2 regions of the Methyloligella solikamskensis genome follow, and region 1 is predicted to be linked to the other one. Evidence: predicted binding sites of a transcription regulator. Region 1 holds the regulator's gene; the other holds the start of a gene.
The links. The regulator PhoB, encoded in region 1, activates phosphate uptake and scavenging genes when phosphate is short. The targets are predictions, from matches to a motif close to TGTCATNNANCTGTCAT.
Positions count from the first base shown of each region.

Region 2: a site for PhoB is predicted at 3,525-3,541, ahead of phnC (phosphonate ABC transporter ATP-binding protein). Genes of this name have one in related genera too.

Region 1 is NZ_JBHTJO010000002.1:198,346-203,350, reverse strand. It holds gene ACFQ2F_RS13960 (aspartate aminotransferase family protein) at 1-1,116, opposite strand, end outside; gene ACFQ2F_RS13955 (GcrA family cell cycle regulator) at 1,578-2,090, shown strand; gene phoB (phosphate regulon transcriptional regulator PhoB) at 2,296-3,012, opposite strand; gene phoU (phosphate signaling complex protein PhoU) at 3,027-3,752, opposite strand; gene pstB (phosphate ABC transporter ATP-binding protein PstB) at 3,788-4,606, opposite strand; gene pstA (phosphate ABC transporter permease PstA) at 4,646-5,005, opposite strand, start outside.
Region 2 is NZ_JBHTJO010000001.1:2,631,126-2,636,130, forward strand. It holds gene ACFQ2F_RS12580 (HAD family hydrolase) at 1-462, shown strand, start outside; gene ACFQ2F_RS12585 (arylsulfatase) at 515-2,218, shown strand; gene ACFQ2F_RS12590 (class I SAM-dependent methyltransferase) at 2,367-3,416, shown strand; gene phnC (phosphonate ABC transporter ATP-binding protein) at 3,626-4,453, shown strand; gene phnD (phosphate/phosphite/phosphonate ABC transporter substrate-binding protein) at 4,450-5,005, shown strand, end outside.

The sequences.
Region 1 (5,005 bases):
GTCGCCGATGATCAGGGGCGGCAGGAGCCGCACGACATTGTCGCCGGCCTGGACGGTGAGAAGATGCTGCGCGGCAAGCGCCTTTACCAGATCGCCATTGGGGACGGATGACGTGCATTTCAGGCCGAGCAGGAAGCCCTGGCCCCGCACCTCTTCGAAAATATCGCTGTGCTCATCCTTGATGGCGGCGAGGCGCTGCTGGAACCGCAGGGCGGTCTCCGAGACGCGCTCCATGAAGCCGTCTTCCAGCAGCACGTCGAGCACGGCATTGCCGACGGCCATGGCGAGCGGATTGCCGCCGAAGGTCGAGCCATGGGTGCCCGGGGTCATGGTGCTGCCGACCTCTTCGGTCGCCAGACAAGCGCCCAGCGGAAAGCCGCCGCCCAGCCCCTTTGCGAGGGACATGATGTCGGGCTCCACGCCCGCCCATTCATGAGCGAAGAGCCGGCCCGTGCGGCCCATCCCGGTCTGCACCTCGTCGAACACCAGAAGGATGCCCTTCTCGTCGCAAAGGGTGCGAAGATCCCGCAGGAAGCCGGGGTCGATCAGGCGCACGCCGCCCTCGCCCATCACGGGCTCGATGAGGATGCCAGCGGTCTCGTCGGTGACGGCGGCCTTCACCGCTTCGATGTCGCCCGCGGGCAGACGGTCGAAGCCGGGCATGGGCTCGCCGAAGCCCTGGAGATGCTTTTCCTGGCCGCCCGCGGCGATCGTCGCGAGCGTCCGGCCGTGGAAAGCGCCTTCGAAGGCGATCAGCCGGGTGCGCTCCGGATGGCCCTTGGCGTAGTGGTAGCGCCGCGCCAGCTTGATGGCGGCCTCATTGGCCTCGGCGCCAGAATTGGCGAAGAACACGCGGTCGGCGAAGCTCGCCTTGCAGAGCCGTTCGGCGAGGCGTTCCTGGTCCGGGATCTGATGCAGGTTGGAGACGTGCCAGACCTTCTCGGCCTGGGCTTTCAGCGCCTCAACGAGATGGGGATGGCTGTGGCCGAGCGCCGTCACCGCCACGCCCGAACCGAAATCGAGGTAGCGTTCGCCTTTCTCCGTGAAGAGCCAGGCCCCTTCACCGCGCTCGAACGAAAGCTCGGAGCGCGCGTAGGTCGGAAAGAGGGCCGACATCGGCTTTCCCTCGCTGGCAAACCGTTGGTGGCAAAAGCCCAAAACAAAAGCGCCGCCGAACCCGGCGGCGGCTTTGAATAGAAGAGCTTTAGGTCTGCCCGCGCTGGCTGTCAATCTGGGCTCCGGGCCCATTTGCGCCCCGCTCGTGCACAGGCTTTCCCAACACTTCAACGGGTTACCCACGAAACTTTCTTAACAGGAGGTTAACGATCGATTGAGTTCTGCCGCGAGCGATGGCAGAATCTGGCTATTCCGGTGGAAAAATCGGCTCTCATCCGTGGCGGACGGTTGCTGGCGAACCCCGGAATTAGTAGGGTTGAAACCGCTCGGCCACAAGATGTTGCGGCGTCCTTCGCGATATCTGAGCGGTCCATCTCAAATGTACATCAGAGTATGGCCTCAGCCGTTTTCGCGGCTGCGGGCGGACTCTGAGTCCGAAAAAAATCGAGGAGGCACAATCAATGGCATGGAATGATGAAAGGGTGGAGCTTCTCAAGAAGCTCTGGGCCGATGGGCTGAGCGCCAGTCAGATTGCCGCGCGTTTAGGGGGTGTGACCCGCAACGCGGTGATCGGCAAGGTGCACCGGCTGGGTCTGTCGGCGCGGGCCACCACCACCCGCTCAAGCTCACCGCGCATTCGGCGAGCGCCGGTGCGGCGACAGCAGCCAAAGCAGAACACTGTCGTCTACGCCACGCGGGGCGCGACGGCATTGAAGCCGGAATTCGAGGAAGAGCCGGAGACGGTGGCCGCGCCGCAGCCGGTGGAGGAGCTGGTGATCCCGCTGCATGAGCGGGCGACCATCCTCAGCCTCAAGGAGCATATGTGCCGGTGGCCCATCGGCGACCCCGGCGAGGACGATTTCCATTTTTGCGGACGCAGGAGCGACACCGGCGTGCCCTATTGCGAGCACCATTCGCGCATGGCCTATCAGCCCGTGCAGCGGCGGCGCGATAAGCGGTCCGCGACCGGTTAGAGGGACGGCCGGGGCCGTCTGCAGCGGGCCCGGTCACAAAAAGCGGGGAAGTGAGAAGGCGCCTCCATCCGAGGCGCCTTCTTTTTTGGCTTGATCCTGACACCGAAGGAGCACTCAGCCTCCGGCACGGAGTGCGCAGAGGTCACATGGTTCGAGACGCGCTCGCCTACGCGAGCGACCTCACCATCAAGGCCACGATGCAGCCTTAAGCTGAAGCCGTCTCCAGCGCGTCGGAGAAGGCATAGCCGGCGCCGCGCACGGTGCGGACCGGATCCTGCTCGGAATCGTTCATCATGGCCTTGCGCAGGCGGCCGATATGGACATCCACGGTGCGCTCGTCGACATAGACATTGCGCCCCCAGACCCCATCCAGAAGCTGAGCGCGGCTGAACACCCGGCCCGGGCTCTGCATGAGAAACTCAAGCAGCCGGAACTCGGTCGGCCCCAGATGGATGGGGCGGCCGTTGCGCGTCACCCGGTGTGAGACCCGGTCCAGCTCGATATCGCCGGCGCTCAGCACGGAGGCGATGCGCTCCGGGTTGGTGCGCCGCATGATGGCCTGCACCCGCGCCATGAGCTCCGGCACGGAGAACGGCTTCACGACGTAATCGTCGGCGCCCGTGGTCAGGCCGCGGATGCGGTCGTTCTCCTCGCTGCGTGCGGTGAGCAGGATGATCGGGATGTGTCTGGATTCCCGGTTGGTGCGGATGCGCCGGCAGAGCTCGAGACCGGAGATCCCGGGCAGCATCCAGTCCAGGATGATGAGATCCGGGGAGTTCTCCGCAAGCTGCAGCTCGACCTCGTCGCCGCGGTAGACGACTTCGACGCTGTGGCCAGCTGCCTCGAGATTGTAGCGGAGGAGGAGCGCCAACGGCTCCTCATCCTCGACGATTAAAACTTTCGCTCCAGTTCCGTTGGTCATGGTCGACCTGCCTGTTAGCCAGTTGATCTCTGTAGCGGCAAGGTGGTGCTGGTGTTGTCGCCCTTGGGGCGCTCGTCTGAGACCGGCGTGCCATGGACCAGGAAGTACACCGTCTCAGCGATGTTGGTCGCATGGTCGCCGACGCGCTCGATATTCTTCGCACCGAACAAAAGATGTGTGCAGAGCCCGATATTGCGCGGGTCCTCCATCATGTAGGTCAGCAGCTCGCGGAACAGCGAGTTGTACATGGCGTCGATCTCTTCGTCCTTGTACCAGACCTTCAGGGCGGCATCGGCGTCACGCTCGATGAAGGCGTCCAGCACCTCCTTGAGCTGCTCCAGAGCCAGTTCGCCCATATGGCGCAGGCCCAACATGAGCTGCTTGGGCTGCTGTTCCTCGACGACAGCGAGCGCACGCTTGGCAATATTCTTGCCCAGATCGCCGATGCGCTCCAGATCGGAGGAGATGCGCAGGGCCGCCATGATCTGACGGAGGTCGTAGGCCAGCGGCTGGCGCCGGGCGATCATGGTGATCGCCTGCTCCTCGATCTCCTTCTCCAGAGCGTCGATGGCTTCATCCTGCTGAATGGTGTTGCCGGCAAGCTCCGGGTCGCGCCCTTGAAGAGCGTCGATGGACTGGCCGAGCACCTGCTCTGCGAGACCGCCCATGCGGGCGATCTTGTTGTTCAGGGACGACAGCTCCTCCTCGTAGGCGCTGACGATATGCTCGTGATCTTCCATAAGGCCGTTCCTTTTGGCTTTAGGATCCGCGTCGATTAGCCGAAGCGGCCCATGATGTAGTCTTGGGTCTTCACGTCTGTGGGGTTGGTGAACATCGTGGTCGTGTCGTCGACCTCGATGATCTTGCCCAGATGGAAGAACGCGGTCCGCTGCGAGACGCGCGCGGCCTGCTGCATGGAGTGGGTGACGATCACGATGCATAGGTTTTCGCGCAGCTCGTCCATGAGCGTTTCGATCTTGGCGGTCGCGATCGGGTCCAGGGCCGAACAGGGCTCGTCCATCAGCAGCACCTCGGGGTTCACCGCGATGGCGCGGGCGATGCAAAGCCGCTGCTGCTGACCACCCGAAAGACCGGTGCCCGGCTCGTCCAGGCGATCCTTGACCTCTTCGAAGAGGCCGGCCCGCTTCAGGCTATTCACGACGATCTCTTCCAGATCGCTCTTGTTCGTGGCCGTGCCGTGAATCTTCGGACCGTACGCGACGTTCTCGAAGATCGATTTCGGGAAGGGGTTCGGCTTCTGGAACACCATGCCGACACGGGCGCGGAGCTGAACCGGATCGATGTCCGGGTCGTAGATGTCCTCACCGTCGAGCTCGACGTCGCCCTTGATCTTCACGATGTCGATGACGTCGTTCATGCGGTTGAGGCAGCGCAAGAATGTCGACTTGCCGCAGCCGGACGGACCGATCAGGGCGGTCACCGAGCCATCATAAATCTCCAACGAGGCGTCGTGCAGCGCCTGTTTCTGGCCATACCAGAGGTTCAGGCTCTCCGTTTTCATCTTGAGCGCGTGCTCTTGGGTAGAGATCGCGCCTGGATTCTTCTCGGGCACCGCGGGTGCCCGCTGTTTCATCGCCGATTCTACGTCCACATTGTCCTCCATAGGGCGGCCCTACCACTTCCGCTCGAATTTATGTCTCAGATACACCGCGAGGCTGTTCATCACGATGAGGAAGGCCAGCAGCACCATGGTCGCGCCGGCCGTCCGTTCGATGAAGCCGCGCTCGGCTGCCGTAGCCCACATGTAGATCTGGACCGGCAAGGCGGTGGCCGGATCCATCGGGGTTGACGGGTAATCGGCCACGAAGGCCACCATACCGATCATCAGCAGTGGCGCGGTTTCGCCAAGCGCCTGCACAAGACCGATGATGGTGCCCGTCAGGATGCCTGGCAAGGCCAGGGGCAGAACGTGGTGCATGATCACCTGATGCTTCGACGCGCCGACACCCAGGGCGCCTTCGCGGATCGAGGG
Region 2 (5,005 bases), on a different contig from region 1:
AAGACCTTCATCGTCTCGGGCGGCGGCATCGAGTTCATGCGCCCCTGGACGGATCGGGTCTATGGGGTGCCGCCCGACCAGGTGGTGGGCTCCAGCATCAAGACGGAATTCCAGGACAAGGACGGCAAGCCGGAGCTTTTTCGGCTGCCTGAGATGAACTTCGTCGACGACGGGCCGGGCAAGCCTGTCGGTATCAATCAGCATATAGGCCAGCGGCCTATTGCTGCCTTCGGCAACTCCGACGGCGATCTACAGATGCTCGAATGGACCACGGCGGGCGACGGCCCCCGCTTCGGCCTGATCGTGCACCACACAGATGCGGAACGGGAATACGCCTATGACCGGGATACCCAGTTCGGACGCCTCGACAAGGGGCTCGACCTGGCGCCGAAGGAAGGCTGGACGGTCGTCGATATGAAGACCGACTGGAAAGAGATCTTCCCGCCGGAGCCTAAACCGTAGCACGGTGAGGCCCGGCATAATTTTTCGAACAGCTTCGTAGGAGGAAGCAGGCATGAGTGGCCCATTGAAGCGATATCTGTGCGTCACGCTGTCGATGACAGTGATGGCGTTTTCCGGGGCGGCCTACGCCCAGTCGGAAACCCCGGCAGATCCCACCAAGAAGGAAACAGCCGAAACGACGACCGAGACCAAGAGCGATCGGCCGAACATCCTGCTGATCGTCTCCGACGACACGGGCTGGGGCGATCTCGGCCCCTATCTCGGCGGCAAGGCGCGGGGGATGCAGACCCCGAATTTCGACAAGCTGGCCGAAGAAGGCATGACCTTCACCAATTTCTATGGCCAGCCGAGCTGCACGCCTGGCCGCGCCGCGATCCAGACGGGCCGCATTCCCAACCGGTCCGGCATGACCACCGTGGCCTTCCAGGGCCAGGGCGGCGGCTTGCCGGCAGCGGAATGGACCCTGGGCTCGGTTCTCAAGAAGGCCGGCTACGACACCTACTTCACGGGCAAGTGGCATCTTGGCGAAGCAGACTACGCGCTACCGAACGCGCAAGGCTACGACAAGATGAAATACGCCTTCCTGTATCACCTGAACGCCTACACCTATGGCGATCCGAAGTGGTTCCCGGCCATGGATCCCAAAGTGCGTGAGATGTTCCAGAAGGTGACCAAGGGGGCGATGTCCGGCAATGCGGGCGAACCGGCCAAGCAGGTCTTTTCGGTGAACGGCGAGTATGTCGATACGCCGGAGGAAGGCGTGGTGGGCATCCCCTATCTCGACGCCTATGTAGAAGAAGCGGCCACCGAATTTCTCGAGGACGCGGCAAAATCCGACAAGCCTTTCTTCATCAACGTCAACTTCATGAAGAACCACCAGCCGAACATGCCGGCACCGGAGTTCGAGCATAAGTCGATCTCGAAATCGAAATATTCGGATTCGGTCTACGAGCTGGATACCCGGGTCGGCCGGCTGCTGAAGAAGCTCGACGAGCTCGGCATGGCGGAGAACACCATCGTCTTCTACACGGTCGATAACGGCGCCTGGCAGGATGTCTATCCCGACGCCGGCTACACGCCGTTCCGCGGCACCAAGGGTACCGTTCGTGAAGGCGGCAACCGCGTGCCGGCCATCGTGCGCTGGCCCGGCAAGGTCGCGGAAGGTGTGGTCAGCGACGACATCTCCGGCGGTCTCGACCTCATGGCCACGTTCGCCTCGGTCGCCGGTACCGAGCTGCCGAAAGAGGACCGGGACGGCAAGCCGATCATCTTCGACAGCTACGACATGACGCCGGTTTGGACCGGGTCGGGCGAAGCGCCTCGGGACCAGTGGTTCTACTTCACCGAGAACGAGCTTTCGCCGGGCGCGATCCGCTACCAGCAGTACAAGTTCGTGTTCAACATGCGCGGCGACGACGGTCAGCAGACCGGCGGACTTTCGGTCGACACCAATCTCGGCTGGAAGGGCGCGGAGAAGTACGTGGCAACGATCCCGCAGCTCTACGACCTGCGGGCCGACCCGCAAGAGCGCTACGACATCTTCATGACCAACTTCACCGAGCAGAGCTGGGCGGCGGTGCTCGGCAACGAGGAGCTCGCGAAGCTTATGAAGACCTATGTCGAGTATCCGCCCCGCAAGATGCAGAGCGAGACCTATACGGGCCCGATCACCCTCTCCGGGTATCAGCGCTTCGATTGGGTCCGGAAGCAGCTTGAGAAGGATGGGGTGAACATTCCCATGCCCACGGGCAACTAAGGCGCAAGATCAAAGCACCCGAGAAGGGCCGGTCCGGAAACGGGCCGGCCTTTTTTTTATGCCTCTTTTTGGCGTCACGCGGACCGAACTCCGGCGTAGTATTCACCACTCGAGGTTGTTTCTCGGGTTCCACGCAAGGAGCAGCATGATGACCCTCAACATGGAAAAACTGGAGCCCCTGCTCCACACGATGGTGCAGGAGCTGGGGGCGGCCGCAACCGCCGCGCTGGTTCTGATCGGCGACAAGCTCGGGCTCTATGCGGCGCTCGCCGAAGGCGGACCGTTCAGCCCCCAGGAGCTTGCCGACGAGACGGGCACGAACGAGCGCTATATCCGCGAATGGCTCGCCTGCCAGGCGGCGTCGGGCTACGTGGACTACGATGCAGAAACCGGCGATTTCTCCATGACACCAGAGCAGGCCGCCATCCTCGCCGATCCCGACAGCCCGGTGAACATGACCGGCGGGTTCTATTCCCTGGCGGCGGTCTTCGCCGACGAACCGAAGCTGGTAGAAGCCTTCAAATACGGAAGCGGTATCGGCTGGGGCGATCACAGCGAGTGCCTGTTCTGCGGCACCGAGCGCTTCTTCCGCCCCGGCTACAAGGCCCATCTGGTCAATGACTGGCTACCGGCGCTGGACGGCGTGGTGGATACGCTCAAAGCGGGCGGCAAGGTCGCCGATGTCGGTTGCGGCCACGGTGTCTCGACTGCCGTGATGGCGGAAGCCTTCCCGAAATCGGAGTTCACCGGCATCGATTTTCACGCCCCCTCGATCGAGCACGCCAAATCCCACGCGAACGGCCAGAGCAATCTGAGCTTCGAGGTCGGCCAGGCGCAGGATTTCGAAGGCAGCGGCTACGATCTAGTGACAGTGTTCGACGCGCTACATGACATGGGCGATCCCGTGGGCGTGGCCTCCCATATCCGCAAGACGCTGAAGCCCGGCGGAACGCTGATGATCGTGGAGCCTCTGGCCGGCGACACGCTGGCGGAGAACCTCAATCCCGTGGGCCGGATCTATTACGCCTTCTCGACGAATATCTGCGTGCCGGCTTCGCTGAACCAGGAGGTGGGGGCCGCGCTCGGCGCCCAGGCGGGCGAGAAGCGGCTGACCGAGGTGCTGACCGAAGCGGGCTTCGCAAGCGTACGCCGCGCGGCCGAGACGCCGTTCAACATGATCCTGGAAGCCCGCGCTTAGAAAGAACCAATGCGTCCAGGTGCTGTTTTCGAGCGCCTGCCGAACATGCGGGAATTCCGCCGGGCGCTGCGCTGATGGCTGCGCTTTTGCGCACGCCGCACCACGAGATTTCACCCAACTGTCACCGACGCGATACGGCCCTGTCATGGGCGGCGCCTACGAACGAATGATCTGAATTCGCAATCATCGAGGCAGCTCGATTACAGATCATGATGGTTCGTCTGGACGAGATAAGCGTTCAATATCCCAATGGCGTCAGAGCCTTGAGGAACTGCACGACCGGATTCGGCAAGGGCGAGTTCATCGTTCTGCTCGGCCAGTCGGGGGCCGGGAAATCTACCCTGCTTCGTTGTCTAAACGGGTTGGTGCGACCGACGAAGGGCCGTGTGCTGACGGCCGCCTTCGGCGACATCTCTAGCCCGCAGGCGCTGCAGGCCCATCGCCGGCGTACCGGCATGATCTTCCAAAACCACCACCTAATCGGCCGGCTGAGCGTGCTCAAGAACGTGCTCACGGGCCGGCTCGGCCATCACTCGTCATGGCGCACGCTTCTGCCCCTGCCCCGCGCCGATCAGCAGATCGCGCTCCGTGCCATCGACCGGGTGGGACTCCTCGAAAAGACCCTCACCCGGGTAGACGAGCTTTCCGGCGGTCAGCAGCAGCGGGTCGGCGTGGCCCGGGCGCTCTGCCAACAGCCCCATCTCATCCTAGCCGACGAGCCCGTCGCCAGCCTCGATCCGGCCACGGCCGCCAAGGTGCTCGAGAGCTTGCGGGATATCTGCGCCAAGGACGGCATCACCGCTGTGGTCAGCCTGCATCAGGTCGAGCTGGCGCGGCGCTTCGCCGACAGGATCGTCGGCATGTCGGAAGGCACCATCGTCGCCGACACGACCGCCGCCCAGCTCAACGAGAGAATGATCGACCAGATCTACGGGACCGGTCCGAAGACCGCCCCTGCGAAAGCAACGGAACGGCACGCCGATTCCGACGCGACTGAATCATCCGAACAACAGCCAGCCATGGAGGCAATGCTATGAGACTTGCGACGCTCGCATTCAGCGCCCTCGCCCTGCTCGGGCTTTCGATGCTCCCCGCCACCGCGCAGGAAGCCGATCCCGACACCCTGAAGGTCGCGCTGCTGCCCGACGAGAACGCGGCGACCATCATCAAGAACAACGAGCCGCTCAAAACCTATCTGGAAGACCGGCTCGACAAGAATATCGAGCTCGTGGTCACCACCGACTATTCCTCGATGATCGAAGCGATGCGGTTCGGCCGGCTGGATCTCGCCTATTTCGGCCCGCTCTCCTACACGCTGGCCAAATCCAAATCCGATATCGAGGCCTTCGCCGCGTTTGAGAAGGACGGCGAGACGACCTATCACTCCGTTCTGATCGGCAATAAGGAGGCCGGCGTCACCTCGATTGCGGACGTCGAAGGCAAGGACATGGCCTATGGCGACACGGCTTCGACCTCCAGCCATCTGATCCCCAAATCGATCCTCATGAAGGCCGGGCTCAAGGCGGACGAGAACTACAAGGAGCACTTCACCGGATCCCACGACGCGGTGGCCATGGCGGTGCAGAACG